Regions from separate parts of the Streptomyces sp. NPDC028298 genome, predicted to be linked through region 4. Evidence: riboswitches for the same ligand, from Rfam matches in the RefSeq annotation. Region 4 holds a riboswitch; each other region holds the start of a gene.
The links. A riboswitch is a leader RNA that binds a small molecule or an ion and turns the genes downstream of it on or off. The one in region 4 is predicted to bind cyclic di-AMP.

Region 1: it holds a riboswitch for cyclic di-AMP, as region 4 does, so the genes downstream of both, ACZ4TO_RS15755 (C40 family peptidase) here and ACZ4TO_RS08040 (M23 family metallopeptidase) in region 4, are expected to answer to the same signal.
Region 2: it holds a riboswitch for cyclic di-AMP, as region 4 does, so the genes downstream of both, ACZ4TO_RS04555 (M23 family metallopeptidase) here and ACZ4TO_RS08040 (M23 family metallopeptidase) in region 4, are expected to answer to the same signal.
Region 3: it holds a riboswitch for cyclic di-AMP, as region 4 does, so the genes downstream of both, ACZ4TO_RS20670 (C40 family peptidase) here and ACZ4TO_RS08040 (M23 family metallopeptidase) in region 4, are expected to answer to the same signal.

The regions. Positions count from the first base shown of each region.
Region 1 covers NZ_JBVHTL010000003.1:122,450-129,355, forward strand. Annotated here, with positions in the region: gene ACZ4TO_RS15725 (adenosylmethionine--8-amino-7-oxononanoate transaminase) at 1-156, opposite strand, end outside; gene bioB (biotin synthase BioB) at 149-1,375, opposite strand; gene ACZ4TO_RS15735 (8-amino-7-oxononanoate synthase) at 1,545-2,669, shown strand; gene ACZ4TO_RS15740 (DUF397 domain-containing protein) at 2,769-2,993, opposite strand; gene ACZ4TO_RS15745 (helix-turn-helix domain-containing protein) at 3,005-3,862, opposite strand; gene ACZ4TO_RS15750 (ATP-binding protein) at 4,075-4,536, shown strand; gene ACZ4TO_RS15755 (C40 family peptidase) at 4,799-5,272, opposite strand; cyclic di-AMP (ydaO/yuaA leader) riboswitch at 5,276-5,448, opposite strand; gene ACZ4TO_RS15760 (hypothetical protein) at 5,810-6,115, opposite strand; gene ACZ4TO_RS15765 (ATP-dependent Clp protease proteolytic subunit) at 6,123-6,758, opposite strand.
Region 2 covers NZ_JBVHTL010000001.1:1,011,661-1,018,566, forward strand. Annotated here, with positions in the region: gene ACZ4TO_RS04530 (5-guanidino-2-oxopentanoate decarboxylase) at 1-5, shown strand, start outside; gene ACZ4TO_RS04535 (glutamate dehydrogenase) at 2-1,183, shown strand; gene ACZ4TO_RS04540 (hypothetical protein) at 1,306-1,725, shown strand; gene ACZ4TO_RS04545 (TetR/AcrR family transcriptional regulator) at 1,832-2,452, shown strand; gene ACZ4TO_RS04550 (SGNH/GDSL hydrolase family protein) at 2,758-3,543, opposite strand; gene ACZ4TO_RS04555 (M23 family metallopeptidase) at 3,815-4,717, opposite strand; cyclic di-AMP (ydaO/yuaA leader) riboswitch at 4,720-4,879, opposite strand; gene ACZ4TO_RS04560 (tyrosine-protein phosphatase) at 5,546-6,343, shown strand; gene ACZ4TO_RS04565 (DUF6126 family protein) at 6,372-6,518, opposite strand; gene ACZ4TO_RS04570 (helix-turn-helix domain-containing protein) at 6,515-6,906, opposite strand, start outside.
Region 3 covers NZ_JBVHTL010000004.1:362,397-369,302, reverse strand. Annotated here, with positions in the region: gene pcrA (DNA helicase PcrA) at 1-1,552, opposite strand, end outside; cyclic di-AMP (ydaO/yuaA leader) riboswitch at 1,945-2,113, shown strand; gene ACZ4TO_RS20670 (C40 family peptidase) at 2,122-3,303, shown strand; gene ACZ4TO_RS20665 (tellurite resistance/C4-dicarboxylate transporter family protein) at 3,437-4,429, shown strand; gene ACZ4TO_RS20660 (hypothetical protein) at 4,407-4,760, opposite strand; gene ACZ4TO_RS20655 (C40 family peptidase) at 5,204-6,304, shown strand; gene ACZ4TO_RS20650 (LuxR C-terminal-related transcriptional regulator) at 6,314-6,906, opposite strand, start outside.
Region 4 covers NZ_JBVHTL010000001.1:1,857,143-1,864,048, reverse strand. Annotated here, with positions in the region: gene ACZ4TO_RS08055 (DNA gyrase/topoisomerase IV subunit A) at 1-448, opposite strand, end outside; gene ACZ4TO_RS08050 (M16 family metallopeptidase) at 830-2,191, shown strand; gene ACZ4TO_RS08045 (M16 family metallopeptidase) at 2,188-3,576, shown strand; cyclic di-AMP (ydaO/yuaA leader) riboswitch at 3,792-3,948, shown strand; gene ACZ4TO_RS08040 (M23 family metallopeptidase) at 3,961-4,728, shown strand; gene ACZ4TO_RS08035 (GntR family transcriptional regulator) at 4,925-5,617, shown strand; gene ACZ4TO_RS08030 (HPr family phosphocarrier protein) at 5,844-6,125, opposite strand; gene ACZ4TO_RS08025 (bifunctional acetate--CoA ligase family protein/GNAT family N-acetyltransferase) at 6,301-6,906, shown strand, end outside.

The DNA of each region.
Region 1 (6,906 bases), on a different contig from region 4:
GTCGACCAGCTCGCCCGTACCGTCGGCCAGCCGCAGCCGGACCCCGCTCGCCGACTCCACGACCAGCGGTTCCTGGCGGCCGGGCATGGGCCCGTACGGATGCCAGACATGCCGCCGGTCGAGGTCGAGCAGTTCCCGCGTGGACAGCTCACGCATTGGGCGCGAGATCCGTTCCGGCACCGCGACGGCGTACGGACACCAGGTCCGTACGGGCCTCGGCGGGCGCCTCGGCCGGAGCCACCGGCGCCGAACCGCACACACCGCCGCCCTCGTGGGACCCGCAGCCCCCTTCGGCGTGCGATCCGCATCCGGCCGCCGCGCCGTGCGAACCGCACCCCGCCTCCGCGTGCGATCCGCAGCCGCCGGACGGTGCGCGGTGCTCGGGCAGCGTCACCTCGCCCGCGTTCTCCACCTCGAAACCGGCGTCCGCGATCATCTCCAGGTCGGCCTTGCCCGCCTGGCCCTCGCTGGTGAGGTAGTCACCGAGGAAGATCGAGTTGGCGAGGTTCAGGGCCAGCGGCTGGAGGGTGCGCAGATGCACCTCGCGGCCGCCGGCGATCCGGACCTCCACGTCCGGGCAGACGAAGCGGACCATGGCCAGGATGCGCAGACAGCGCTGCGGGGTGAGGTTCCACTCCTTGGCGAGCGGCGTTCCCTCGAACGGGATCAGGAAGTTCACCGGAACGGAGTCCGGGTCGAGCTCGCGCAGGGCGTAGACGACGTCGACGAGGTCCTCGTCCGACTCGCCCATGCCCGCGATCAGGCCCGAGCAGGCGGACAGCCCCGCCGCGTGCGCCTTCTGGACGGTGTCCACCCGGTCGGCGTACGTGTGGGTGGTCGTGATCTCCCCGTACGTCCCCTCGGACGTGTTCAGGTTGTGGTTGTAGGCGTCCGCGCCGGCCTCGCGCAGCCGCTCGGCCTGGCCGTCGGAGAGCAGACCGAGGCAGGCACAGACCTCGACGTTCTCGTTCTGGTCCTTGATCGCCTTGATCGTGTCGGAGACCCGGTCCACGTCACGGTCCGTCGGACCGCGCCCGCTGGCCACCAGGCAGACCCGCTTGGCGCCCCCGGCCAGCCCGGCCGCCGCGGCCTTGGAGGCCTCCTCCGGCTTGAGCCAGGTGTACTTGAGGATGCCGGCCGTGGAGCCGAGACGCTGCGAGCAGTACGAGCAGTCCTCGGGGCACAGGCCCGACTTCAGGTTGACGAGATAGTTCAGTTTCACCCGTCGGCCGAACCAGTGACGGCGCACCTTGCCGGCCGCGGCCACCACGTCGAGTACGTCGTCGTCGGAGGTGGCCAGTACGGCCAGCGCCTCGTCGCGGGTCGGCAGCTCGCGCCGAAGCCCCTTGTCCACCAGCGTGTTCAGCAGGTCCATGAGGTCCGATCCTGGACCATGCGACCGCTCCCGGCCAAGGAGAGTTTGCACAACAGAGATGGTTCGACGTGTGGGTATTGCCACATCATGCGCCGCCGGAGCGCCCGCTAGGGTCTGTTCACTGCCTACAAAACACCGCCACCGCACCACAGCGAGACCCGGAGGACCCATGGCGTTCGGCTGGATCGACGAGCAGGCCGAGGCACGCCGCCGGGCCGGACTCGTGCGTACGTTGCGCCCGCGCCCCGCCGAGTCCCCGCTCCTCGATCTCGCGAGCAACGACTACCTCGGGCTCGCCCGCCATCCGGAGGTCACCGAGGGCGCGGCCCGTGCCGCACGCCTGTGGGGCGGCGGTGCCACGGGCTCCCGGCTCGTCACCGGCACCACCGAACTCCACACCGAGCTGGAACGCGAACTGGCCGACTTCTGCGGCTTCGAGTCCGCGCTCGTCCTGTCCTCCGGCTACGCGGCCAACCTCGCCGCCGTCACCGCGCTCGCCCCGCACGGCTCACTGATCGTCTCGGACGCGGGCAACCACGCCTCCCTGATCGACGGCTGCCGGCTCGCGCGCGGCACCACACAGGTCGTCCCGCACGCGGACCCCGACGCCGTGCGCAAGGCGCTCGGCACCCACGACGGCCCCGCCGTCACCGTCTCCGACACGGTCTTCTCGGTGGACGGCGACGCGGCCCCGCTCGCCGAACTCGCGCTCGCGTCCCGTGAGTACGGCGCCGGACTCGTCGTCGACGACGCGCACGGGCTCGGGGTCCTGGGCGACGGCGGCAGGGGCGCCGCGCACGCCGCGGGGCTCGCGGGGGACCCGGACGTCGTCGTGACCGTCACGCTGTCCAAGTCGCTCGGCAGCCAGGGCGGCGCGGTCCTCGGCCCGGCGGCCGTGATCGACCACCTGATCAACGCGGCGCGCACCTTCATCTTCGACACCGGCCTGGCGCCGGCGGCGGCGGGCGCGGCGCTCGCGGCCCTGCGCCTGCTGCGCCGTGAGCCGGAGCGGGCCGCTCGGGCGCGCGAGGTGGCCAGGGCGCTGCACGCGCGATTGACGGCGGAGGGTCTCTCCGCGGTACGACCGGATGCCGCGGTCGTCTCCGTGCGGGCACCGTCCCCCGAACGGGCGGTGCGATGGGCGGCCGACTGTCGCGAGGCGGGCCTCGCCGTCGGCTGTTTCCGTCCCCCGTCGGTGCCCGACGGTGTTTCGCGGCTGCGACTGACGGCCCGCGCGGACCTCACCGAGGAGCAGATCGAGCACGCGGTGGACGTGATCAGCCGGAACCGGTGAACCGGTGGAGCGGTCGATCGACGAGCGGGTGGAGCGTTCGGCCGGACAGATGCAGGGGTGGCCGGCCGGTGGTGCGGTGGAGCGGTGAACCGTGCGGGGTCAGTTCAGCCCGGTGATGAACCCCTCCCAGACGTCCGGGGTGAACAGCAGGGCGGGTCCCGCGGTGTTCTTGGAATCGCGCACCGCGACCATTCCGGACCAGGGTCCGGTGCCCGGGCGTGCGGTCTCGACGCAGTTGTTCATCCCGGTACTGCGACTGCTGCGCAGCCAGCGCACATGGAGCAGCGAAGTGCTGGAGGGTACGTACCGAGGCATTGCAGACATGACGTGCCTCCTTACGTGTCGTCGCCTATCGAGGCGATGTAGTCCAACGAGTCCTCGGGTGAAAGGGCGTGGAACTGAAGGGCGTTGAAGGCCTCGGCGTATGCCTGGAGGTCTTCTTTCCGTTCGAGATAGAGGCTACTCGTCAAGTGGTCGAGAACAACCACATCCAGATCGGTTGTGTTCGGAAATGAGAAGATAACGAAAGGGCCGGTCACGCCGATGTGCGCGCCGGCCGCGAACGGCAGTACCTGGAGCCGTACTTGAGGCAGCACGGCGGCCTCCCGCAGCCGGCGGAGCTGGCGTGCCATGACGTCGGGGCCGCCCACCTCACGGCGCAGCACGGCCTCGTCCAGGACGGCGGACAGTTCGAGCGGCGGGTCCGAGCGCAGCACGTCCTGCCGGGCCAGACGCACTTCGACCAGGGCGTCGAGCTTGCTCTCCTCCAGTCCGTCCACGGCGGCCCGCGTCACCGCGCGGGCGTACTCCGGTGTCTGCAGCAGACCGGGCACGACGGAGGTCTCCAGGGTGCGCATCGCGCTGGCGCCGGACTCCAGGCTGATGAAGTCCCGGTACTCCGGCGGGAGGACCCCGCGGTACGCGTGCCACCAGTGGTGGCGGCCGTTGACCTCGGAGCCCGCCAACACGACCAGGAGCCGGCGCAGTTCGGGATCCTCGACGCCGTACGCGTGCAACAGGCGTTCCACATCGGCCGGTTTCACCCCGCTGGTGCCGGTTTCGATGCGGCTCACCTTCGACTGGTGCCAGCCGAGCAGGCGGGCCGCCTCCCCGCTCGTGAGCCCCGTGCCCGCGCGCAGCGCGCGCAGTTCGGCTCCGAGCTTGCGGCGGCGCACCGCGGGACCGTGCTGCATGGCTGTTCTCCTTACTCCTTCCAAGTCGTCCGAATACGCTCTGCCGACGCAGAGTTCACCGCATCGAGCGACAGATATATGCATTACTCGGTGGATCGCACCCGCGACCGGCCCGGTAATGGCAGTCTGGCGCAAGCACCAGTCCGGGACCGTACTCGAACCATCCGCTCGGTGTCGGGCTCCGGTCCCGTGGGAAAGGGACGAACGTCGCCATGGCAGACCATCAGGAAGCATCCGTCACCCTGCCGAGCGAACCGGTCTCGGTTTCCGTGGCCCGAAATTTCGTCGCCGAAGTGCTGTCCGAATGGGGCCTGCCGGGGGACTGCGACGTCGCCGAGACCGTGCGGCTGATCGTGTCGGAACTGGCGACCAACGCCGTGCAGCACACGTTCGGGCAGTCGCCCACCTTCACGGTCGGCGTGCGTCTCGACCGGGAGGAGCGGCTGCTTATCGGGGTCACCGACAGCCATCCGCGCTTTCCGAAGCGGCTGCCCGCGGCCGTCCAGCAGGACAACGGCCGCGGCATGGTGATCATCCGTTGGCTCACCGCCGAATGCGGCGGCAGGCTCACCGTCGTACCGACCCGGGAGGGCGGCAAGACGGTCTCCATCGAGCTCCCGTGGACGGTGCCCGTCCAGCCGGTGCCGGCCGGGTGGCCGCCCCAGGAGCCCTGAGGGGCGCCGCCCCGAGGCGACCGGTCGTCATGGCCCTTGGGGCGGCGGCGGTCGTCAGCGGCCCATTGAGGCCGCGGCGGTCGGCAGTGGCATTGAGGGCGCGGCGGTCGTCAGTGGCCCCGTGAAAGCCGCGGCGGCCATGGTCGGCCCACAGGGGCCGCCCCCGGCCCCGGTCGGCCCGCGAGGGGCCGGGAGGGCGTCACGGCGGCCCTGAGGGCGCTCGCGCCGGGGCGGCGAGGGTCCGCCGCCCCGGGCGAAAGGGTCAGCCGACCCTGCCGTACCAGACGCTTCTCGTCCAGATCTTCTGGAGCTTCACCACTTCCCCGGTCTTCGGGGAGTGCCAGATCTTTCCCTTACCGGCGTAGATGCCGACGTGGTACACGTTCCGGCCCGAGTGGAAGAACACGAGGTCACCGGCCTTGCGGTGCGAGGCCGAGACATGGTGCGTCTTGTTGTACTGGGCCGCGGCCGTACGAGGCAGCTTCTTGCCCGCCTTCTTGTACGAGTAGAGCGTGAGCCCCGAGCAGTCGAAGCGGTGCGGTCCGGTGGCGCCCCACTGGTAGGGGGAGCCGTGCTTCGACGCCGCGACCTGGAGTGCCCGCGTCGCGACGGTGGCCGCCTCGGCGTCTGGTGCGACACCGGGAACCACCAGGCTGCCGCCGACGGCGGCAAGTGTGAGCGCCGAGGCCGTACCGGCCCGGGTCCACAGCGACGGGACACGATTGAGCGCAGTCATGCGCAACCCTTCGTCAGCCGCCTGTGAAGGATGACCTGTCGGATTCGGGCTGGCGAAGTTGCCCGGCCGCTGCTGCGGCTTCACCCCAAGGGCCGCCCGGAACTGTTCCGGCGACCCGTCTAGCTGGGTCCTCCACTCCTGCCGATCCACTCCTGTCGACCGGGCATCCGGGCGGCGGCAGGACTCGGCGTCCGCCCGGACCGCCCCGCCGCTGTGGCGGGGGCTTGTCGTCGGAAGGGATCTTCACTCATCAGAGTCGGAAAATCCGAGCGGAACCGGTGTTTTGTGGGCTTACTCACCACTCGACTGTTCGAGTGAACACCCCTCCGTTCGAGCACGTGTTGGGGACGGCGATGAGGCCCGCACCTGCGACGACGGGGCCCATCCGGCGTCCGGACTCAGCGTGTTGCGCAACTCGGAGGGGTCAGGGAAGGGACCGATGAATACGCCGTCAGGGGGTACACCATCCGGTCCGTTTGAGTCGTGGTCCGGACGTCATGCCGCTTCGGCGCGGGCCGGCCCGTCGGTGGGGGTCCGTCAACTTCCGGACTCGGGAGGCACCGTGACCCGGGCCGCCCGCCGCTCTCCGCCGAGCACCCGCAGGGCCTGCGCCAGCGTCGGGGCGTGCACCTCGCTCTCGCCCCGCTGATGCATCAGCGTGAGCGCGTCCCGCAGGGCCTCCGCCTTGCCGACCAGTGCCTGAGCCGCCCTCAGGCCGCGATAGGTGTCTCCGGGGCGGGAGGGGTTGATCCGGCCGAGGAGGTCGACGACGTCGAGATAGCGGTCGATGAGTTCGGCCTCCGCGCGGGTCAGCGCGGGCAGCGGGGGAAGGTCCGGGATCATCGGCCGCTCACCTCGCGCCGGGCGTGTCGAGCGCGGACCTGCGGCTCGGGACGATCCGGTCGATCAGCCCGTAGGCCAGGGCCTCCGGCGCGTCGAGGATCCTGTCGCGCTCGATGTCCGCCGCGACCTGCTCCGGACTCCGGCCCGTGTGGCGCCCGAGCATCTCCTCCAGCGTCCGACGGGTCCGCAGCAACTCCTCGGCCTGGATGAGCAGGTCGCTCGCCTGGCCCTGGAGCGGCTCGGCCGCCGACGGCTGGTGGAGCAGGAAGCGGGCCCCCGGCAGTGCGAGCCGCTTGCCCGGAGTGCCGCCCGCCACCAGTACGGCCGCGGCCGAGGCCGCCCGGCCCAGGCAGACCGTCTCGACGTCGCAGGTGACGAACCGCATCGTGTCGTAGATCGCGGTCATCGCGGCGAAGGAGCCGCCGGGGGAGTTGATGTACAGCGAGATGTCCTGCTCGGGCGCCTGGTGTTCGAGGTACATGAACTGGGCCGTCACGTCGTTCGCCGACGTGTCGTCGATCGGCGTCCCGAGGAACACGATCCGCTCGCTGAGCAGCTTCGCGTACGGGTCCAGGGTCCGGTGTCCCGCGCTCGTGCGTTCCGTGAACTCGGGCAGGACATAGCGGGCGGACGGGCTGTCCATGGCGCGCCTCCTCAGATCGACGTCTGTAAAAAATGTACAGGACGTACGTCTCTGTGGAAGAGGGCCCTGCTGAGAGCAGAAACGGCGGCATGCCCGGACGGGAAGGTGGCCGAGGGTGCCGTGCGGGGGCCTGCCGGCGGGATCTCGC
Region 2 (6,906 bases), 850 kb from region 4:
GATGACCGCCGCCCCCCTGATGACGCTCACCTGGACGGACCACGTCACCGGCCGTCCGGGGTTCCTCGTCGTCGACCGGCTCGTACGGGGCGTCTCCAGCGGCGGTCTGCGGATGCGCCCCGGCTGCACGCTGGAGGAGGTCACCGGACTCGCCCGCGGCATGACCATGAAAGAGGCTCTGCACTACAACCCCGAGGGCCGGTACGTCCCGCTCGGCGGCGCCAAGGGCGGGATCGACTGCGATCCCCAGGACCCGGCCGCGTACGGACTGCTGGTGCGCTATCTGCGCGCCATGCGCCCCTACATCGAGAACTTCTGGACCACCGGCGAGGATCTCGGGCTCAGCCAGGACCTGGTCGACCGGGCCGCCGAGGAGGCGGGCCTCGTCTCGTCCATCCAGGCCGTGTACCCGCTGCTCGACGACGAGGCGGCGGCCCGGCGGCGGCTCGCGGACGCCTTCGCGGTCGAGGTGGACGGCATCGGCCTCGACGAACTGGTCGGCGGCTGCGGGGTCGCCGAGTCGGCGCTCGCCGCGCTGGACCGGGCCGGGACTCCGTACGCGGGAACGCGTGTCGCCGTCCAGGGGCTCGGCACCATGGGCGGGGCCACCGCGCGCTTCCTCGCGCGCGCGGGACTCAGGATCGTGGCCGTCGCCGACGTCAAGGGAACCATCGCGAACCCGGACGGCCTCGACGTCGAGGCGCTCCTCGGGGCGCGGGACGCGTACGGGACGGTCGACCGCGGGGTGCTGCGGCCGGCCGACCGCGAACTCCCCGGCGACGCCTGGCTGTCCGCCGACGCCGAGGTCCTGGTGCCGGCCGCGGTCTCGTACGCGATCGACACGTCCAACCAGCGCGACATCAAGGCCCGTTGGATCGTCGAGGCGGCCAACATGCCCGTCCTCGCGGACGCGGAGGAGCTGCTCGCCGCGCGCGGGATCACCGTCCTGCCGGACGTCGTCGTCAACTCCGGTACAAATGCCTGGTGGTGGTGGACCCTGTTCGGCGACATCGGCGCCGACGCGGACGAGGCCTTCGCCCACACCCGGCGTTCCATGCGCGCCCTGATCGACCGGACGCTCGCGCGCGCCGAGGCCGACGGGACGACCCCGCGGGCCGCCGCCCACGCCATCGTCACCGACCGGCTCCCGGTCATCGCGGAGCGGTTCGGCTGGTACCGCTGAGGCCCCGGAGCCGGGGGCGGCGATTCCCTGGCGGGAATTGAGCCGTGGACCGGACCGCAGCAGAGTCGGTGCCGTCAGAGGAACCGCGCGAGTGACGCGCACCGACCCGCACGAGGAGCATCATGTCCGCCATCGACGCGCAGGACCTGATCGAGCGCTACATCGGCGTCTGGAACGAGGCCGACCCCCGGATCCGCCGCGAGACCGTACGCGAACTGTGGGCCGAGGACGGTGTGCACGTACTGCGTCCCCCCGCGGAGATGCACGACAGCGCCGTGTCCCTCGGCTTCGGCACCGCCGTGCTGGAGGCCCGGGGTCACGACGAGCTGCACGCGCGCGTGACGCGTGCCTACGAGGAGTTCGTGGCCCCCGGGACGTACGTGTTCCGGATCGGGGAGTCCGCCCGCCGGCTGCACGACGCGGTCACGTTCCGCTGGGAGTCGTTCCACACCGGCGAGGGACGGGTCACCGGCGGCGGACTGGAGTTCCTCCTCCTGGACGAGGAGGGGCGCATCAAGGCCGACTACCAGTTCGTCGACTGACACGAGGCCGCGTCCGCCGGAGGGGCCTCGCGGGAGGGCGAAAGGCGCTCCGGGCCGGGCCCGCTCCCACGGGGCTTCCGGCGAGAGGGCTGTGTAGGGTTGCCGCGTGGCGAGAGTCCGGTTGAGTGTGGCGGAGCGGCGTGGGGAGTTGCTGCGCGCCGCCGTCGAGCAGATCGAGGCGCGAGGTGTCGCGGCGGTACGGATCGCCGACGTGGCCTCGGCCCTCGGCGTGAGCAACGCGCTGGTGCTGTACCACTTCTCCACGAAGGAGAAGCTGGTCGCCGCCGCGTTCACCCACGCCGCCGAGGACGACCTCGCCCATCTGCGCAAGCTGCTCGGCCGCCGCACGACGGCCCTGCGCCGCCTTCGCGCCGCCGTGCGCTGGTACGCCCCGACGGGGCAGGCCAAGGGCTGGCGCCTGTGGATCGAGGGCTGGGCGGTCGCGCTGCGGGAGCCCGCGCTGTGCGAGGTCACCCGCGACCTCGACCGGCAGTGGAAGGCCGCCATGACCGAGGTGATCGCGGAGGGTGTGGCCGCCGGCGAGTTCCGCTGCCCGGACCCCGCGAGCGCGGTCCTCAGGCTCACGGCCCTGCTGGACGGCCTGGCGGTCCAGATGACCGCGTACTCCGGAGCGGTGTCACGGGCACGCACCCAGGAATGGGCCGACGAGGCCCTCGCCCGCGAACTGGGCCTGGAGCGCGAGGCGTTGATGGCAGCGGTGCGCTGACGCTCGCGTAGCCGCCCCGGTCCGGGACACGGTGAGCGGGGTCCCCGGCCCGCCTCGGGCCCGACCCGGCGCCTCCCCCGGACCGCGTGTCACCCGGCACCACGGTTCGGACCGTGGCACCGATGATCGTCCCTGACCCGCCGATGGCGAGCGGCGCCCGCCGCACACCCGGAGCGCTGCGCCCGCGCGATGCGGGTCAACCGAATCCACCGGCCGGGCCGGGTCATGCCCGTCGGCCGGTCGGCCCTGCCGGCCGAACCGGTTCGGTGCGCCGAACCGGTTCCGTCGGCAGGGCCGGTCGCCGTTCAGGCCACCGACTCGATGCGCAGCTTGATGTCGTCCGGGGACAGGGCTCCCTTGGCCGAGACGTGGTCGCCCGAGGACTCCCCGCGCAGGCGCCGTCCGATCCAGGGGACCAGGTACTCGCGCGCCCACTGGATGTTGTCGCGGCGCACCTCCAGCGTGCCGCGCGGCGGGAGGGGCGGCCAGGGCTGGTCCGGGTCGGCCGGGACCTCGAGGCCGAGGACCTGTCCGGCACGGAGCGCCACCCGGGTGTGCCCCTCGGGCGAGAGGTGCAGCCGGTCGCCGTCCCAGGCCCGCCGGTCCTGGATCGTCTTCAGGGACCAGAGGTCGAGGACGGGACAGCCGTAGCGGTCCGCGATGGCCCGCACGTGTCCGTTGTAGGTGGCGATCTTTCCGCGCAGATGCTTGAGCACGGGAACGCCACGGGTGTCGAAGCCGGTCGTCACCATGACGGTGCCGACGGCGGAGGTGAGGTCGGCGATCGCGCGCTCGAAGCGCTCCGCGACCTCGTCGGGGTCGGTGCCGGGGCGGATGATGTCATTGCCGCCGGCGCAGAACGAGACCAGGTCCGGGCCGAGTTCCTTGGCCCTCTGGAGCTGGGTCTCGACGATCTGGTCGAGCAGTTTGCCGCGCACGGCGAGGTTGGTGTAGTCGAAGTCGCCTTCGGGCCTGCGGTCCGCGAGAAGTACCGCGAACCGGTCGGCCCAGCCGACGAACGCTCCGTCGGGCCCAGGGTCGCCGACGCCCTCGGTGAAGCTGTCCCCCACCGCCACGTACGACCCGATCACTGATCTGTTGTCACTCTTCGAATCGTCTGCCACATCGAGCATGATTCACCTTTTGATGTGAGCTACGCGACCGTAGGGAAGGGTTGACGGGCGGTGAGATAAGCCACTCGCCAAGCATTGGTCAACTCTGGAATAAGGCCCGCGTCAAGGCTGTTGAAGCAGCGATCGGCCCGAGGCCGCGCCGCGGGAACACCGAAGGCCGGAACCCCGGGGATCATGGGGTCCGGCCTTCGGAGATCTTCCTGCCGTCAGGAGCAGGAGGAGGAGGGGGTCAGCCCACCGCGACACCGTGCGAGCGCAGGTACGCGACCGGGTCGACGTCGGAGCCGTAGTCCGGAGTGGTGCGGATCTCGAAGTGCAGGTGCGGTCCGGTCACGTTGCCGGTCGCGCCGGAGAGACCGATCTGCTGTCCCGGGGTCACGGTCTGGCCCGCCGAGACGGACAGGGACGACATGTGGGCGTACTGGGAGTACTTGCCGTCGGCGTGCTGGATGACGACCTGGTTGCCGTACGCGCCGCCCCAGCCCGCGGACACGACGGTACCCGCGGCGATGGACTTGATGGTGGTGCCGGTCGGGACCACGAAGTCCACGCCCGTGTGGTAGCCGCTGGACCACATGCTGCCCGCCACCTTGTAGCCGGTGCCGACGCTGCTGCTGTCGACCGGCAGGTTGTAGCCGGAGGAGCTGTCGGCGGAGGCGGTGTCGGGCGCTGCCGTGGCGGCGGCCGGGGCCGCCTGGGCGGACTTCGCCGGGGTGGCCGTCCGGGTGGACGTGTGCGTCGCCGAGTGGGCGGCCGAGGCGGCCTTCTTGCCGAGCGACAGCTTCAGACCGGGGTGGATCAGCGAGGGGTCGCTGCCGATCGCGGAGCGGTTGTCGGCGTAGATCTTCTTCCAGCCGCCGCCGACGTTCTGCTCGTCGGCGATCTTCGACAGGTAGTCACCGCGCTTCACCGCGTACGTCTTGGCCGTGGCGGCCTTGGCGGTCTTCGCGGCGGGGGCGGCGGTCGCGGCCTTCTCGACATGCTGCGCGACGGCGGCGGCCGGGGTCGCGGCGTGGGCGCCCGTGGCTCCCATCAGGGGCAGCGCGAGTGCGGCGCCACCGGTTCCGGCCACGGCGATCGAGCGGGTGAAACGCAGGGACTTGGGACGGCGGTGCTTACCCTTCGCGGGCATGACGATTTCCTCTCCGGCGCCTGCGGGGTGAGCTGTCGGGTGCGGGCTGGAGATGCCCGGCCGCGCTGCTGCGCGGCTGTACCCCTAGCCTGTTCCGGAAACCGGACCAGGCACGGAACCTGTGGGTCCCCCGCTCCTGCCGTGTACGGGTGAGTGTGCGGATTCCGGGCGGCGGCAGGATTGGGCGTCCGTCCGGATTGAGGCAGAACGTAAGCGAGATGAGAGCGCGTCGACAACTATGGGCGGTTTCTGTGCGCTCGCCTTTCTTGATCCATGGGGAAATCGCCGTCACCCTCCGTGGAGTGACGATCTTCCGGGCCGCTCAACCCGCCCGTGAATCCCGGTGTGTTGACAAATGAGGACGGCAACGCATCGTCACGAATATGACGCTCCTCACGCGACTCGCCCCAGGTTGCCTTATTCCAGGGCCAGTTGTTACGAAGGCGCCTATTCGGACAGAAGGGTCAGATGCGACGCGCGTGGATATCCGACACATTCGGATCCCCGAGCGAGAGGGTGCACAAAACGGCACCCCATTAATGCGGCATTTCATCGCAATCGCCCCGCCGTTCCGGCGGCACGAGAAGGGTGCGGCCGGACCCGCGACCGATCCCGAGCACTAATCGTGTGCACGTTCGATATGAGGCGGCCACGGAACCCTCTTCCTGGGCTTTCTGTCAGCCTTCCGCCCAGAGGGCGGCCGCCTGTGGACAACTCATTGCCCGAGACACCCATGTCGTATCGTCGAGAGCGCGAGCCGGTACAACTGCCGACGAGCGGCGCCGAGTCCAGCCCGGCGACGCCGGCGGCCGAATGGGAGGAGCCCCCGTGACGCAGCAGGTCCCGTCGACCGAGCCCGAGCTCGGCGGAGTGCGGAACTTCCGTGACGTGGGCGGACTGCCCACCGCGGACGGCCGGCGAGTGCGCTACGGGCGTCTGTTCCGCAGCGGCCACCTCGCGCACGCCACGGAGGAGGACGCCGCGTTCCTCACCTCCCTGGGCCTCCACACGATCTTCGACTTCCGCAACGCGGCGGACCAGAAGCTGGAGGGCCCGGACGTCGAGCTGCCCGGCGTACGGAACGTGAACCTCCCGCTGAGCGACCCCGCGGACGGCAGCGAGTTCTGGAAGATGGTCCGCGACGGCGACATCGACCAGCTCCGCGGACTCCTCGGTGACGGCAAGGCCGCGAACCGGATGATCAACTCCTACCGCACGATCATCAGCGAGCGCACCGCCGAGCACTCCCAGGTGCTGCACGCCCTGGCGGACGACAGCGTGCCCGCGCTGATGCACTGCGCGGCGGGCAAGGACCGCGCCGGGCTGTCCATCGCGGTCACCCTGCTCGCCCTCGGCGTCGAGCGCGAGGCGATCGTGACCGACTACCTGGAGTCGAACGCCGCGCACCGCCGTTACAAGGTCCACCGCAACGGCTCCTCGGCCGGCGCCTACTCCCCCGAGGTCATGGAACTGCTCAGCCCGCTGTTCGACGCGCGCGCCGAGTACCTGACGGCCGCCTTCGAGACGATCGAGGAGAAGTGGGGCGGCGTCGAGGCCTATCTCGAACAGGGACTGGGGCTCACGCCGGAGCTCAGGGAGCGCCTGCGCGCGCGGCTCCTGGACTGAGCCGGAGCCGCGCTCCGCGACCGCGGCTCTACTGGTTCTGCGCGCCCAGCGTAAAGAGCAGGTAGATGAAGGCCGCGAACAGGTGGCCGACGGCGACGTAGATGATCAGACGCACCCACAGGGCGCGCGGGAACCTGTCCTCCATGGACCGGCGACGTTCTGTGGGTTCGGTCATGACGTCTCTCCCGGGGTGGGGTGGCCGGTCGCCGGGCCGAGGCACAGCGCGGCGACGGGGCTCTGCAGCAGGGTGTGTACGAAGAGGAGATCGGCTCCGTCGCGCTCGGCGGCGGCGATGCGGTGCGGGGTCAGCGAGTCGAAGTGGGCGCTGTCTCCCGGCGCGAGGACGTGCGCGGTGTCCCCGAGGCGCAGACTGAGCCGCCCGTCGAGGACGTACAGCCACTCCTCGCCGGGGTGGACACGCACGATGTCACCCTGGGAGCCGTAGGGGACGTGCACGCGCAGGGCCTGCATGCCGCGGCCCGCGGAGCCCGCCTGCCAGTAGGTCCAGCCGCCCGCCGGGGCCGGCTCCATGTCGCCGGCGCGTACGATCGCGTCACGGTCGG
Region 3 (6,906 bases), on a different contig from region 4:
GGAAGCTGATCTTCTCGCGCTGCGCCAGGGCGTCGATCATCGCTTCGGCGCGGTCGCCGATCCCGCGCTTGGGCACGTTCAGGATGCGGCGCATGGGGACCGAGTCCTCGGGGTTGGCCAGCACCCTGAGGTAGGCGAGGACGTCCCGGACCTCCTTGCGCTCGTAGAAGCGGACACCGCCGACGACCTTGTACGGCAGGCCGACGCGGATGAAGATCTCTTCGAAGACACGGGACTGCGCGTTCGTGCGGTAGAAGACCGCGACGTCGCCGGCCCTGGCGTCGCCCGCGTCGGTGAGGCGGTCTATCTCTTCGGCGACGAACTGGGCCTCGTCGTGCTCGGTGTCCGCGACGTAGCCCGTGATGTTCGAGCCGGCGCCCGCGTTGGTCCACAGGTTCTTGGGGCGGCGGGACTCGTTGCGCTCGATGACCGCGTTGGCGGCGGACAGGATCGTCTGGGTGGAGCGGTAGTTCTGCTCCAGGAGGATCGTCGTCGCGTTCGGGTAGTCCTCCTCGAACTGGAGGATGTTGCGGATGGTCGCGCCGCGGAAGGCGTAGATCGACTGGTCCGCGTCACCCACGACGCACAGCTCGGCCGGAGGCAGGTCGTACTCGCTGGGCGGTACGTCCACGGGGTGCTCGGAGGTCCCCACGAGTTCGCGGACGAGGGCGTACTGGGCGTGGTTGGTGTCCTGGTACTCGTCGACGAGGACGTGCCGGAAGCGGCGGCGGTAGTGCTCGGCGACGTCCGGGAAGGCGCGCAGCAGGTTGACCGTGGTCATGATCAGGTCGTCGAAGTCGAGCGCGTTGGCCTCGCGCAGCCTCGACTGGTACATCGCGTACGCCTGGGCGAGGGTCTTCTCGAAACCGTCGGCGGCCTGGGCGGCGAAGTCCTCCTCGTCGATCAGCTCGTTCTTCAGGTTCGAGATCTTGGCGCTGAACGACTTCGGCGGGAACCGCTTGGGGTCGAGGTCGAGATCACGGCAGACGAGGGCCATCAGGCGCTTGGAGTCGGCGGCGTCGTAGATCGAGAAGGACGAGGTGAAGCCGAGGGTCTTGCTCTCGCGGCGGAGGATGCGGACGCAGGCGCTGTGGAAGGTCATCACCCACATCGCGTTGGCGCGCGGGCCGACGAGCGCCTCGACACGCTCCTTCATCTCACCGGCGGCCTTGTTGGTGAACGTGATCGCGAGGATCTGGCCGGGGTGGACGTCGCGCTCGCCCAGCAGGTGCGCGATGCGGTGGGTGAGCACACGCGTCTTGCCCGAGCCGGCGCCGGCCACGATGAGCAGCGGGGAGCCGGAGTGCACCACGGCCGCGCGCTGGTTCTCGTTCAGTCCGTCCAGCAGGGCCGCGGGGTCCACGGCGGGCCTGGGCGCGCCGTCGCGGTAGTACGCGTCCCGGCTCGGCGGCAGGTCGAACTTCCCGCCGAACAGATCGTCCGGAACCGGCTCCGGTACGTGATCGTCCTCGGGCGGCGGCGGGTGTTCGTCCTCGTGGCCCGCGGAGGGCTTGAGGTTCGCCAGGAAGCTGTCGTCAAAGAGGCTGCTCATCGCTCTCCGAGTCTAGGCCGCCCCACTGACAGCCCGCCGCCACCCCGAGAACTCGGCCCGAAGTCGTGACGAGGCGCCCGGCGGACACCAAGTAAGCCCCCTGCCCTCGCCGAGACCCCACTCCGCGACCGTGCGCGACCGTACGGGCACCTGGCGTGAAGGGTCGCCCCGGACCGTGGTCGAGGCATGCGCTCGTCGCCGCCCGCGCCGCACCCGCGTCACCTGTGGCGTCTGCCGCACCTGGCGCACTGCCGCACTGCCGCTCTGCCACACCTGGCGAATGGTCACGAAAATGTATCGGACGTATCGGGCATCAACCTTCACACGGGCCACACCCGTTGGCTAGCGTGCTCGAAGGCCGCTCGACCGCATCCGGCGAACTCCGCCGGGCCGGGCGGCCTCCGCCGAATCCGGTGTGCCGCGAGGCCCCGGAGCCGGGGACCCACCGACTTTGGGGTGAATCGGTCCAACCGCCCCGTGGGGCACGGACCGTAGGGCAGCCTTCCGGAACCACCCGCCCGAACCCGACAGCTAACTCGGCAGGCGGATGACGGAAGGAGTCGCCTCTCTTGGCGTCACACCGCAAGGCGCGTCCCACCGGCACGCGCATCGGGGGCATACGGACCCCCTTCCTCGCCACAGCGGCACTCACCTCCGTGGCCCTGCTCTCCCAGACCGCCGACGCCACCCCCTCGGCCGAGCCCCGGCCCAGCATCGAAGAGGTCTCCAAGAAGGTCGACGACCTCTACCACCAGGCCGAGACCGCCACCGACAAGTACAACGCGACCCGGGAGAAGACCGCCGAGCAGCGCAAGCGCGTCGACACCCTGCTCGACGACGTCGCCCAGCGCACCGAGAAGCTCAACAGCGCGCGCGAGGAACTGGGAACGTTCGCCGCTGCGCAGTACCGCACGGGGGCCGCCGCGCCCTCCACCGCGACCCTGCTGCTCGCCGACAACCCCCAGGACTACTTCGACCAGACCCAGTTGATGAGCCGCCTGACGACCCGCCAGAAGGCGGCCGTCGACGACTACATCACGGAGCAGGCGGCCACCACCAAGAAGCGGACGGAGGCCACCGAGAGCCTGGAGTCGCTGACCGCCTCACAGAAGGCGCTCAAGACGTCCAAGGCCGACGTGCAGCGCAAGCTCTCCGAGGCCCGGGATCTGCTCTCGAAGCTGAACTCCGAGGAAAAGGCGCGGCTGGCGGCGATCGAGAAGAAGAAGCGGGAACAGGCCGCGGCCAAGGCGGCGGAGCTGGCGAAGCAGCAGGCCGCCGCAGAGAAGGCCGCCCAGTCGCAGTCCTCGTCGGACGGCACGGCCGACCCGGCCACCGGCTCGGCCGCCGGCTCGACGGCCGGGTCGTCGTCGGGATCGACGACCACGGGCTCCTCGTCGAAGGCGGCGGAGGCGCTCGCGTTCGCCCGCGCGCAGATCGGCAAGCCGTACGTCTGGGGCGCCACCGGCCCGGACTCCTACGACTGCTCGGGCCTGACCCAGGCCGCCTGGAAGGCCGCGGGCGTCAGCCTCCCGCGCGTCACCTACGACCAGGTGAACGCCGGCACGACGGTCTCCCTCGCCGACGCCCGGCCCGGCGACCTGGTCTTCTTCTACGACGACATCAGCCACGTCGGCATCTACATCGGCGACGGCATGATGATCCACGCGCCGAAGCCGGGAGCGTACGTCCGCGAGGAGTCGATCTACTACGACGGCACCTCGGCGATCCACAGCGTGGTGCGCCCGGCGTAGCCCGGACGCGGAAGCCCGTGCCGCGGGGCACGCGCGCCGGGGTCTGCCGATCCCCGCGCGCGTGCCCCGCGTTTTCGTCGCCGCCCGCGCGTGGCCCGCCCGCAACCGCTCGACGGGTCCCTAGCATCGACGCATGCCAGACACACCGGACATGACGGACACCATTCCGCTCCGCGCCTGGTGGGCGGGGTGGGCCCCCGCCGCCGGCGCCGCCGTCATGGCCACCGGCATCCTCTCGACCGGGCTGTACCTGACCGGCTACGAGGTCCTGTCGCGGATCGCGCTGGTCCTCGCGTCGCTCGCCTGGGTCGGGCTCGCCTCGGACTTCCTCGCCCGACTGGTGGGCGACCGGGCGCAATGGGTGCGACGGGCCGCCGCCCCCGCGGGGCTCGACGCGGTCGCGGCGACCACCGTGCTCGGCACCCGGTTCGCGACCCTTGGATGGCGGACGCTCGCCGAGGTCCTGCTCGCGCTGTCGGCCGTGCTCTGGCCGGTCCTGCTGCTGACCGTGCTGCGGCACTGGCGGCGCCGCATGGCGGGAGAGGTGTTCCTCGTCTGCGTCGCCACGCAGGGGCTCTCGGTCCTCGGCTCGACGATCGCCGCCGAGGTGGGCTCGGACTGGCTGGCGCACGCCGCGATGACGCTGTTCTGGGTGGGGGTCGCGCTCTACGTCGTATCGTTCGCGAACTTCGACCCGCGGGAGGTGCGGAAGGGCGCCGGGGACCACTGGATCGCGGCCGGCGCGCTGGGCATCTCGGCGCTGGCCGGGGCCGGGCTCGTCGTGGCGCACGACGTGAATCCGTATCTGTGGAACAACGACGACCAGGGCGTCCTGCGCGCCACGACCGGCGCGCTGCTCGTGCTGGACCTCGTCTGCTACTTCCTGCTGGCCGTCGCGGAGGTGGTGTGGCCGCGCCCGCGGTACGACGTACGGCGCTGGTCGTCCGTCTTCCCGATGGGGATGTCGGCGGTGGCCACGCTCGCGGTCTCGGCCGCCCTCGACGTCTTCTGGCTCAAGGGGACCGGGCAGGTGCTGCTGTGGATCGCGGTGGCGGCCTGGCTCCTGGCGGTCGTGGGTACCGCTCTCGCCTTCGGATCCGAGGTCAGGTCCACAGGACGGCGATGAAGATGTTCGTGACGGTCAGCAGTCCGACCAGGCCGAAGAGGCGCTTGTCGACCGTCTCGTCGTCCCGCTTCACGTAGACGAGCCCGAGGATCACGATCAGCAGGGCCAGCTTCACACCGATCTTGACGGTGTTCACCGTGCCGCCGTCGGCCTGGTTGAGCCCGACCAGGGCGACTCCGGTCACCAGCATGGTCAGCGCGCCGTGCAGCATCGCCGGGACGAAGCGGGCGGTGCCCTTGCCCATCGCCTTCATCTGCGTGAGGAAGCCGCCGAGGAGCGCGGCGATGCCGATGATGTGCAGGCCGACGAAGAGGTGGATGAGTACGCCCATGGGGCCGGAGCCTAACCGCACCCCCTGACGCCCCCGCCGACCGGGCCCCTCCCGACCGGGGCGCCCCAACCTCCACTCTCCCTCCACCCGACCGTCGCGCGTCACCCATAGCACCGGCACCACGCGAACTGTCCGGGATTCGCCGCTTCGGTCATGACCCTGCGTGAAGTCGATGACGTACAGACAGGATCTTGGCCACATTTGGTCACCCGCCGATCCAATCGCGATAGTTCCGTACATAGCGTTACCAACGGCGCACTCTCAGGTTTAGCGTCCTCCACCAGGTGACCGGCTCCCCACCACCGTCCGGGCCAGGGACGGCAGTCGGACACCACCGCCGAGAAGGTCCGGCGGCGGCCCGCTCCCCCTGTGTGCGCCGCCGCCGGACGTGTCACCGCTTGACCGCACCTCAAGGGCGGTCGCACGGAAGGATGTGGGCCCTCGTGGCAGCGCACCGCAAGGCCAGACAGCGCTCGGTCGGCGGAAACACGGCCCGCACGGCGGTCACCATCGCCCTCGCGGGCGCGGCGACGGCCACCGCCTTCGACGGGGTCGGACACGCCGACCCCCAGCTCTCCCCGGCACAGGTGAAGGCCCGGGTCGACAAGCTGTACGAGGAGGCGGAGGCCGCCACCCAGAAGTACGACGGCGCCAAGGAGAAGGCCGGCCAGGCGGAGGCGAAGCTGAGCAAGCTCCGCGACGAGGCGGCCCGCCGGGAGGACCGGCTCAACTCGGCCAGGGACGCGCTGGGTTCGATGGCGGCGGCGCAGTACCGCAGCGGCGGGCTCGACCCCGTGGTGCAGCTCGCGCTCTCCGACCACCCCGATCAGTACCTGGACGGGGCCGCGCTCGCCGAGCGGGTCGGCACCCGGCAGTCGGCCGAGATCGCCGGGGTACGCAAACAGCTCCGCGAGCTGGAGCAGCTACGCGGGTCGGCGAACATCGAACTGGCCGAGCTCAAGTCGCGGCAGACCGAGCTGAAGCAGCACAAGAAGACGGTCAACGAGAAGCTCGAAGCGGCCCGCCGGCTGCTCGACCGCCTCACTCCGCAGCAGCGCACGCAGTACGCGGAGCGAGGCGGCGTGGACGACCGGCAGCACGTCTCGCGCGACGCCTCGCGCGACCCCGCACCGGTCGCGTCGTCCGGCGCCTCCGGCTCGTCCGGTACCACCGCTGCGGGCACCGCGGCGCCCAACTCCCGGGCGGCGGCCGCCGTCGCCTACGCCTACTCGAAGCTCGGCAGCCCCTACGTGTGGGGCGCCACCGGACCCAACGCCTTCGACTGTTCCGGGCTCGCCCAGGCCGCGTACCGATCCGCGGGCGTCTCCCTGCCCCGCACGACCTACTCCCAGATCAACGCCGGCCGACGGGTCACCCTGTCCGAACTCCAGCCCGGCGACCTGGTGTTCTTCTACGCGGGCATCACCCACGTGGGCATCTACATCGGCAACGGCCAGATGATCCACGCCCCGAATCCGTCGGCGCCCGTGCGGGTGGCCCCGATCAGCGAGATGCCCTTCGCCGGGGCCACCCGGGTCGCCTGAGCGCCGGGGTCAGACCAGGCGCCGGGCCGTCGCCCAGCGGGTCAGCTCGTGGCGGTTCGAGAGCTGGAGCTTGCGCAGGACCGCCGAGACGTGCGACTCGACCGTCTTGACGGAGATGAAGAGCTGCTTGGCGATCTCCTTGTACGCGTACCCCCGGGCGATGAGGCGCAGGACCTCGCGTTCGCGCTGGGTGAGGCGGTCCATGTCCTCGTCGACGGGCGGGGCGTCGGTGGAGGCGAAGGCGTCGAGGACGAATCCGGCGAGGCGCGGGGAGAAGACCGCGTCGCCGTCCTGGACGCGGAACACGGAGTCCACGAGATCCGTGCCGGTGATCGTCTTCGTCACATAGCCCCGGGCGCCGCCGCGGATCACACCGATCACGTCCTCGGCGGCGTCCGACACGGACAACGCGAGGAAGCGGACCGGCTGCTCGGCGTCGGCCATCAACGGAGCGCAGCGGCGCAGCACTTCGACACCGCCGCCGCCGGGAAGATGGACGTCCAGGAGGACGACCTCGGGGCGGGTGGCCGTGATGACCGTGACCGCCTGGTCGACGTCCGCGGCCTCGCCGACCACCTCGACACCGGTCCGCGCGGTCTCCC
Region 4 (6,906 bases):
TCGACTCCGTCATCAGCGACGTCGCGTCGGCCATCCGGGCCTCGGTGTAACGCATCGCCGCCGGCGGGTCGTCGTTGCCGAGGGAGCCGAAGTTGCCGTGGCCGTCGACCAGGGGCAGCCGCATGGAGAAGGGCTGCGCCAGACGCACCAGGGCGTCGTAGATCGACGCGTCGCCGTGCGGGTGCAGCTTACCCATGACCTCGCCGACGACACGGGCACACTTCACATAGCCGCGTTCGGGACGCAGGCCCATCTCGTTCATCTGGTAGACGATGCGACGGTGAACCGGCTTCAGGCCGTCGCGGGCGTCCGGCAGGGCTCGCGAGTAGATGACCGAGTACGCGTATTCGAGGAAGGAGCCCTGCATCTCGTCCACGACGTCGATGTCGAGGATCTTCTCCTCGTACGAGTCGTCGGGCGGCGGGGTCTTCGTGCTGCGGCGGGCCATCGCTGCTGCGGCTCCTTCACAGTCTCTGCCGGGGCATGAACGGGTTCTGACGCGCACCATTGTGGACCGCCCCACTGACAACCCCGACCGCGACCCGTCCGTAGCGCCCCTCGGGCGGGCCCCGCGGGCGTCGCCGGGACCACTTCCGAGCGGCGGTCTCGGCCCGGCGCGCGGACGGACCGCGAGCCCCTTCGGCCGGTGCGCAGAGGGGCCGGAGGGCGTTCGCGGCGGATCCCGGAGGCCTTCCCAGGGCGCGCCGGGGACACGCACGAGTCTCGCTCTCGGCGTACGAGGTGCGGGAACTTCGCCAGCCGTCCGCGCGCTTGCATACAGTGGCAGGACCGACAGGAATGACGCAGTTCCGCGATCGAAGGGACGTACATGCCCATGGGTCACACGGCCACAGCTGAGGCAGGCTCCGGCGGCCTGACAGCGACCGAGCACCGCCTGGCCAACGGCCTGCGCGTGGTGCTCTCCGAGGACCATCTGACCCCGGTCGCCGCGGTGTGCCTCTGGTACGACGTCGGCTCGCGCCACGAGGTCAAGGGCCGGACCGGACTCGCCCACCTCTTCGAGCACCTGATGTTCCAGGGTTCCAAGCAGGTTCATGGCAACGGTCACTTCGAACTCGTCCAGGGCGCCGGCGGCTCGCTCAACGGCACGACGAGCTTCGAGCGCACCAACTACTTCGAGACCATGCCCGCCCACCAGCTCGAGCTCGCGCTCTGGCTGGAGGCCGACCGCATGGGATCACTGCTCGAGGCGCTGGACGACGAGTCCATGGAGAACCAGCGCGACGTTGTGAAGAACGAGCGCCGCCAGCGCTACGACAACGTCCCGTACGGCACCGCCTTCGAGAAGCTCACCGCGCTCTCGTACCCCGAGGGCCACCCGTACCACCACACCCCGATCGGGTCGATGGCGGACCTGGACGCGGCCACCCTGGAGGACGCCCGCGCGTTCTTCCGCACCAACTACGCGCCCAACAACGCTGTCCTGTCGGTCGTCGGCGACATCGACCCGGAGCAGACGCTCGCCTGGGTCGAGAAGTACTTCGGCTCCATCCCCGGGCACGACGGCAAGCCCGCCCCGCGGGACGGCTCGCTGCCCGACGTCATCGGCGAGCAGATCCGCGAGGTCGTCGAGGAGGACGTCCCGGCGCGCGCCCTGATGGCCGCCTACCGCCTCCCGGAGGACGGCACGCGCGCGTGCGACGCGGCCGACCTGGCGCTCACCGTCCTCGGCGGCGGCGAGTCCTCCCGGCTCTACAACCGGCTCGTACGCCGTGACCGCACCGCCGTCGCCGCGGGGTTCGGCCTGCTGCGGCTCGCCGGAGCGCCCTCCCTGGGATGGCTGGACGTGAAGACGTCCGGAGACGTCGAGGTCCCGGTCATCGAGGCCGCCGTCGACGAGGAGCTCGCCCGGTTCGCCGAGGAGGGCCCCACGGCAGAGGAAATGGAGCGCGCCCAGGCCCAGTTGGAGCGCGAGTGGCTCGACCGGCTCGGTACCGTCGCAGGCCGCGCCGACGAACTGTGCCGGTACGCCGTCCTGTTCGGCGACCCGCAGCTCGCCCTGACCGCCGTGCAGCGCGTCCTGGACGTCACGGCGGAAGAGGTCCAGGAGGCCGCCAAGGCCCGCCTGCGCCCCGACAACCGCGCGGTGCTCGTCTACGAACCCACCACAGCCGAAGCCGCCGAGGCGGCCGACTCCGCCGACGAGACCGACGAGGAGGCGGCGAAGTGACCGAGCTCGCCACCATGGACTTCCACCCGCGGCCCCAGGCCGGACAGCCGAAGCCGTGGGCGTTCCCCGCCCCCGAGCGCGGCGCCCTGGACAACGGTCTGACCGTGCTGCGCTGCCACCGCCCCGGCCAGCAGGTCGTCGCCGTCGAGGTGATCCTCGCCGCGCCGCTGGACGCCGAGCCGGCGGGCCTGGACGGCATCGCCACGATCATGGCGCGCGCCTTCTCCGAGGGCACCGACAAGCACTCGGCCGAGGACTTCGCCGCCGAGCTGGAGCGCTGCGGCGCCACGCTCGACGCGCACGCCGACCACCCCGGCGTACGCCTGTCCCTCGAAGTGCCCGTCTCGCGTCTGGCCAAGGCCCTCGGCCTGCTCGCCGACGCCCTGCGGGCCCCCGCGTTCGCGGACAGCGAGGTCGAGCGGCTGGTGACCAACCGGCTGGACGAGATCCCGCACGAGACGGCCAACCCGGCCCGTCGTGCGGCCAAGGAGCTCTCCAAGGAACTGTTCCCGGCGACCGCGCGGATGTCGCGCCCCCGCCAGGGCACCGAGGAGACCGTCCGCAACATCGACGCTTCGGGTGTGCGCGCCTTCTACGAGAGGCACGTCCGCCCCGCCACGGCCACCGCGGTCGTCGTCGGCGACCTGACCGGGCTCGACCTCGACGAACTGCTCGCCGACACCCTCGGCTCCTGGACCGGCTCGTCCGCCGAACCGCGTCCCGTGCCGCCGGTGAGCGCCGACGACACCGGCCGCGTGATCATCGTCGACCGCCCCGGAGCCGTCCAGACGCAGCTCCTCATCGGCCGGGTCGGCGCCGACCGGCACGACCGCGTGTGGCCCGCCCAGGTCCTCGGCACCTACTGCCTCGGCGGCACCCTCACCTCGCGCCTGGACCGCGTCCTGCGCGAGGAGAAGGGCTACACCTACGGTGTGCGGGCGTTCGGACAGGTCCTTCGCTCCGCGCCGGACGGCACGGGCGCCGCGATGCTCGCCATCAGCGGTTCGGTCGACACCCCCAACACCGGCCCGGCGCTCGACGACCTGTGGAAGGTGCTGCGCACCCTCGCGGCCGAGGGTCTGACGGACACCGAGCGCGACGTCGCCGTGCAGAACCTGGTGGGTGTCGCGCCCCTGAAGTTCGAGACCGCTGCGGCCGTCGCGAGCACCCTCGCGGACCAGGTCGAGCAGCACCTGCCGGACGACTACCAGGCGACGCTCTACCGGCAACTGGCCGCCACCGGCACCGTGGAGGCCACCGCGGCGGCCGTGAGCGCCTTCCCGACGGACCGTCTGGTGACCGTCCTGGTCGGCGACGCGGCACAGATCGCGGACCCGGTCAGGGCCCTCGGAATCGGTGAAGTCACCGTGGTGGCAGCCGAGTAGGACCCGTGGGACGGAAGAGGGCCCTGACGGCTGAAGAGCCGTCAGGGCCCTTCTCTTTCCGGACTCCGGTCCCAAGATGTCCGTATTCGTACGGCGGTTGCCCTTCTGCCCTGTGGGATGCGTTACAAAAATCGTGATCCGTTTGTTGTTCGAAAGACACCCCGTTTAGCGTCGGGGCGGCTGTTCGTCACGCAGTGCGCCGCGCCCGCGGCACCGGACAGCCATCGCCGAGTCCCCGAGACGCGAGTCAGGGGAGCCGGGGACCCACGCAGTCCCTGGGGTGAATCGGACGCCCTCTTCGGAGGGGGCCCGTAGGAGACCTTCCTGCTCCGAACCCGTCAGCTAACCCGGTAGGCGAGAGGGAAGGAAAGGATCAGCCCCTACATGGCGTTCACCTGTGGCACCGGCAAGCATCGTCGTACGAGCAGCCGGGTGCACAGCACCACCACGACCGCCGTCGGGGTCGCGGCGCTCACCACCACCGGCGTGATCGGAACCCTGGCCGCCCCCGCGTTCGCTGCGGAAGCCTCCGTCGAGCAGACCGGGCTCACCCAGGCCGTCACCCTGAACGACACGGTCGCCGACCAGATCGACGCCCAGGCCTTCGCGCAGCAGCGCGCCGCCGACGAGGCCGCCGCGCGCAAGCAGGCCGAGCAGACCGCGCGCAAGCAGGCCGCGGAGCAGGCATCCAAGCTCCGTGAGGCCAAGGAGCGCGCCGCCCGTGAGGCCGAGCGCAAGCGCCTGAACACGTTCGTCATGCCGATCACGGGTTCGTACGTTTCCACCGGCTACCAGGCCAGCAGCGCCCTCTGGTCCTCCGGCAGCCACACTGGCGTCGACTTCCACGCCGCCTCCGGCACCTCGGTCCACGCCGTCGGCTCCGGCACAGTGGTCACGGCCGGCTGGGGCGGCGCCTACGGCAATCAAGTCGTGATCAAGATGCACGACGGCACGTACACCATGTACGGCCACCTGTCGTCCATCGGGGTGTCCGTGGGGCAGGCCGTCACCCCGGGGCAGCAGATCGGCCTCTCCGGGGACACCGGCAACACCACGGGACCGCACCTCCACTTCGAGGCCCGTACGACCGCCGAGTACGGCTCGGACATCGACCCGGTCGCCTACCTGCGCTCGCACGGCGTCAACGTCTGACGAACGCTTTGCGGCTTCCCCGCCGTTTTCGATGCCCCGGCTCACCGAGCCGGGGCATCGTCGTTTCCGGACGTCGTCTGTCCAAAAAATATCCATGGATTCAGGCCCGCCATCGGAAATTCAGGCTTCCTGCAATAGAGTCACTGAACAAGCGTCAATCGACGGCGTTTCACGGGGATTAAAGCGGAGGTCGGTCATGCGTATTCCGGCACACTCGGTGTGCACGGCGATCCGTGACGACATCGTCGCGGGTGTCTACGAGCGCGGCGGCCGGCTCACCGAGGAACTGCTCGCGCGCCGTTACGGCGTCTCGCGCGTCCCCGTGCGCGAGGCCCTGCGCACGCTGGAGGCCGAGGGCTTCGTGGTCACCCGCCGGCACGCGGGCGCCTGTGTCGCGGAGCCCACGGAGCTGGAGGCGGCGGACCTCCTGGAGATGCGCATGCTGCTGGAGCCGCTGGGGGCCGCGCGGGCCGCACAGCGGCGCACGGAGGCCCATCTCAAGGTGCTGCGGGGTCTGGTCAGGCTGGGGCAGGAGCGCTCCAGGCGAGGCCACAGCGAGGATCTGCGCTCGCTGGGCGGCTGGTTCCACGAGACGCTGGCGCAGGCGTCCGGCAGCCCCGCGCTGACCTCGACGCTCGCCCAGCTCCGCCACAAGATCGCCTGGATGTACTCGGTGGAGGCGCCGGCCGACCCCGCGGAGTCCTGGGCGGAGCACGGCGGCATCGTGGACGCGGTGGCCCGCGGGGACAGTGAGCGGGCCCGCGCGATCACGGCCCTGCACACCGAGCGCGCCAGCGCCGCGCACCGGCTCCGATTCCCCGGAGGCGAGCGGGCGGACCGTGTGAGAACTTCGCAACATCCCGTAAACATGACGGGCCCGCGTCTTTAACACAGGCGCCGTATACAAAGAGGGATATTCGGTGGGGGCTCATTTCTGATGCCCTTTTATTCGCGTGCCCTGAATTCCGGTGCGCGTCATTCCCGTGGTCGCGGTGCGAGGCGGGCGTGACACCTGGGGAATGTGCGGGGGAGCCCACGGAAAACGGCCGAGCCGCGCCACCCGAAGAAAGGGTGACGCGGCTCGGCCGTGCGTGTCCGACTGCCCGGGGGCGGTCTCAGACGGTCTCGGGGAGCTCGTCGAGCCCCTCGGCGACCAGCTTCGCCAGACGGTCGAGGGCGACCTCCGCACCATCGGCGTCCGACGTGAGGACGATCTCCTCGCCGCCCTGGGCGCCCAGGCCGAGGACCGCGAGCATGGAGGCCGCGTTGACGGGGTCGCCGTCGGCCTTGGCGATCGTCACGGGGATGCCGGAAGCCGTGGCGGCCCGGACGAAGATGGAGGCGGGCCGGGCGTGGAGGCCCTCGGTCCAGCCGACGTTGACGCGGCGCTCAGCCATGAGATGCTGCCCTTCGGGTGTTCAGGGTTGTCTAGACCATTGTTCCATATCGCGAGGTGTGCCCGGACGGACCCGGGAGCCACCCGCCGCGGTGCCGGCCGAAGACCCGCTCCGAGGCCCGTCACCCTCAGACTGCCCCGCGCCGTTGTCGTACGCGAGCCGTACTCTGGGGCCCATGCAGACCTCGTCGGACCGGCACGAGTACCCAGCCCACTGGGAGGCCGACGTGGTGCTGCGCGACGGCGGCACCGCACGCATCAGGCCCATCACCGTCGACGACGCCGAGCGCCTGGTCAGCTTCTACGAGCAGGTCTCGGACGAGTCGAAGTACTACCGCTTCTTCGCGCCCTATCCCCGCCTGTCCGCCAAGGACGTCCGCCGCTTCACCCACCACGACTTCGTGGACCGCGTCGGCCTCGCGGCCACGGTGGGCGGCGAGTTCATCGCCACCGTGCGCTACGACCGGATCAACGCGGACGGCATGCCCGCCTCCGCCCCCGCCGACGAGGCCGAGGTCGCCTTCCTCGTACAGGACGCCCACCAGGGCCGGGGTGTCGCCTCCGCGCTGCTCGAACACATCGGAGCGGTGGCCCGCGAGCGTGACATCCGTCGCTTCGCCGCCGAGGTGCTGCCCGCCAACAACAAGATGATCAAGGTCTTCACGGACGCCGGGTACACCCAGAAGCGCAGCTTCGAGGACGGTGTCGTACGCCTGGAGTTCGACCTCGAACCCACCGACCGGTCCCTGGCCGTGCAGCGCGCGCGGGAACAGCGCGCCGAG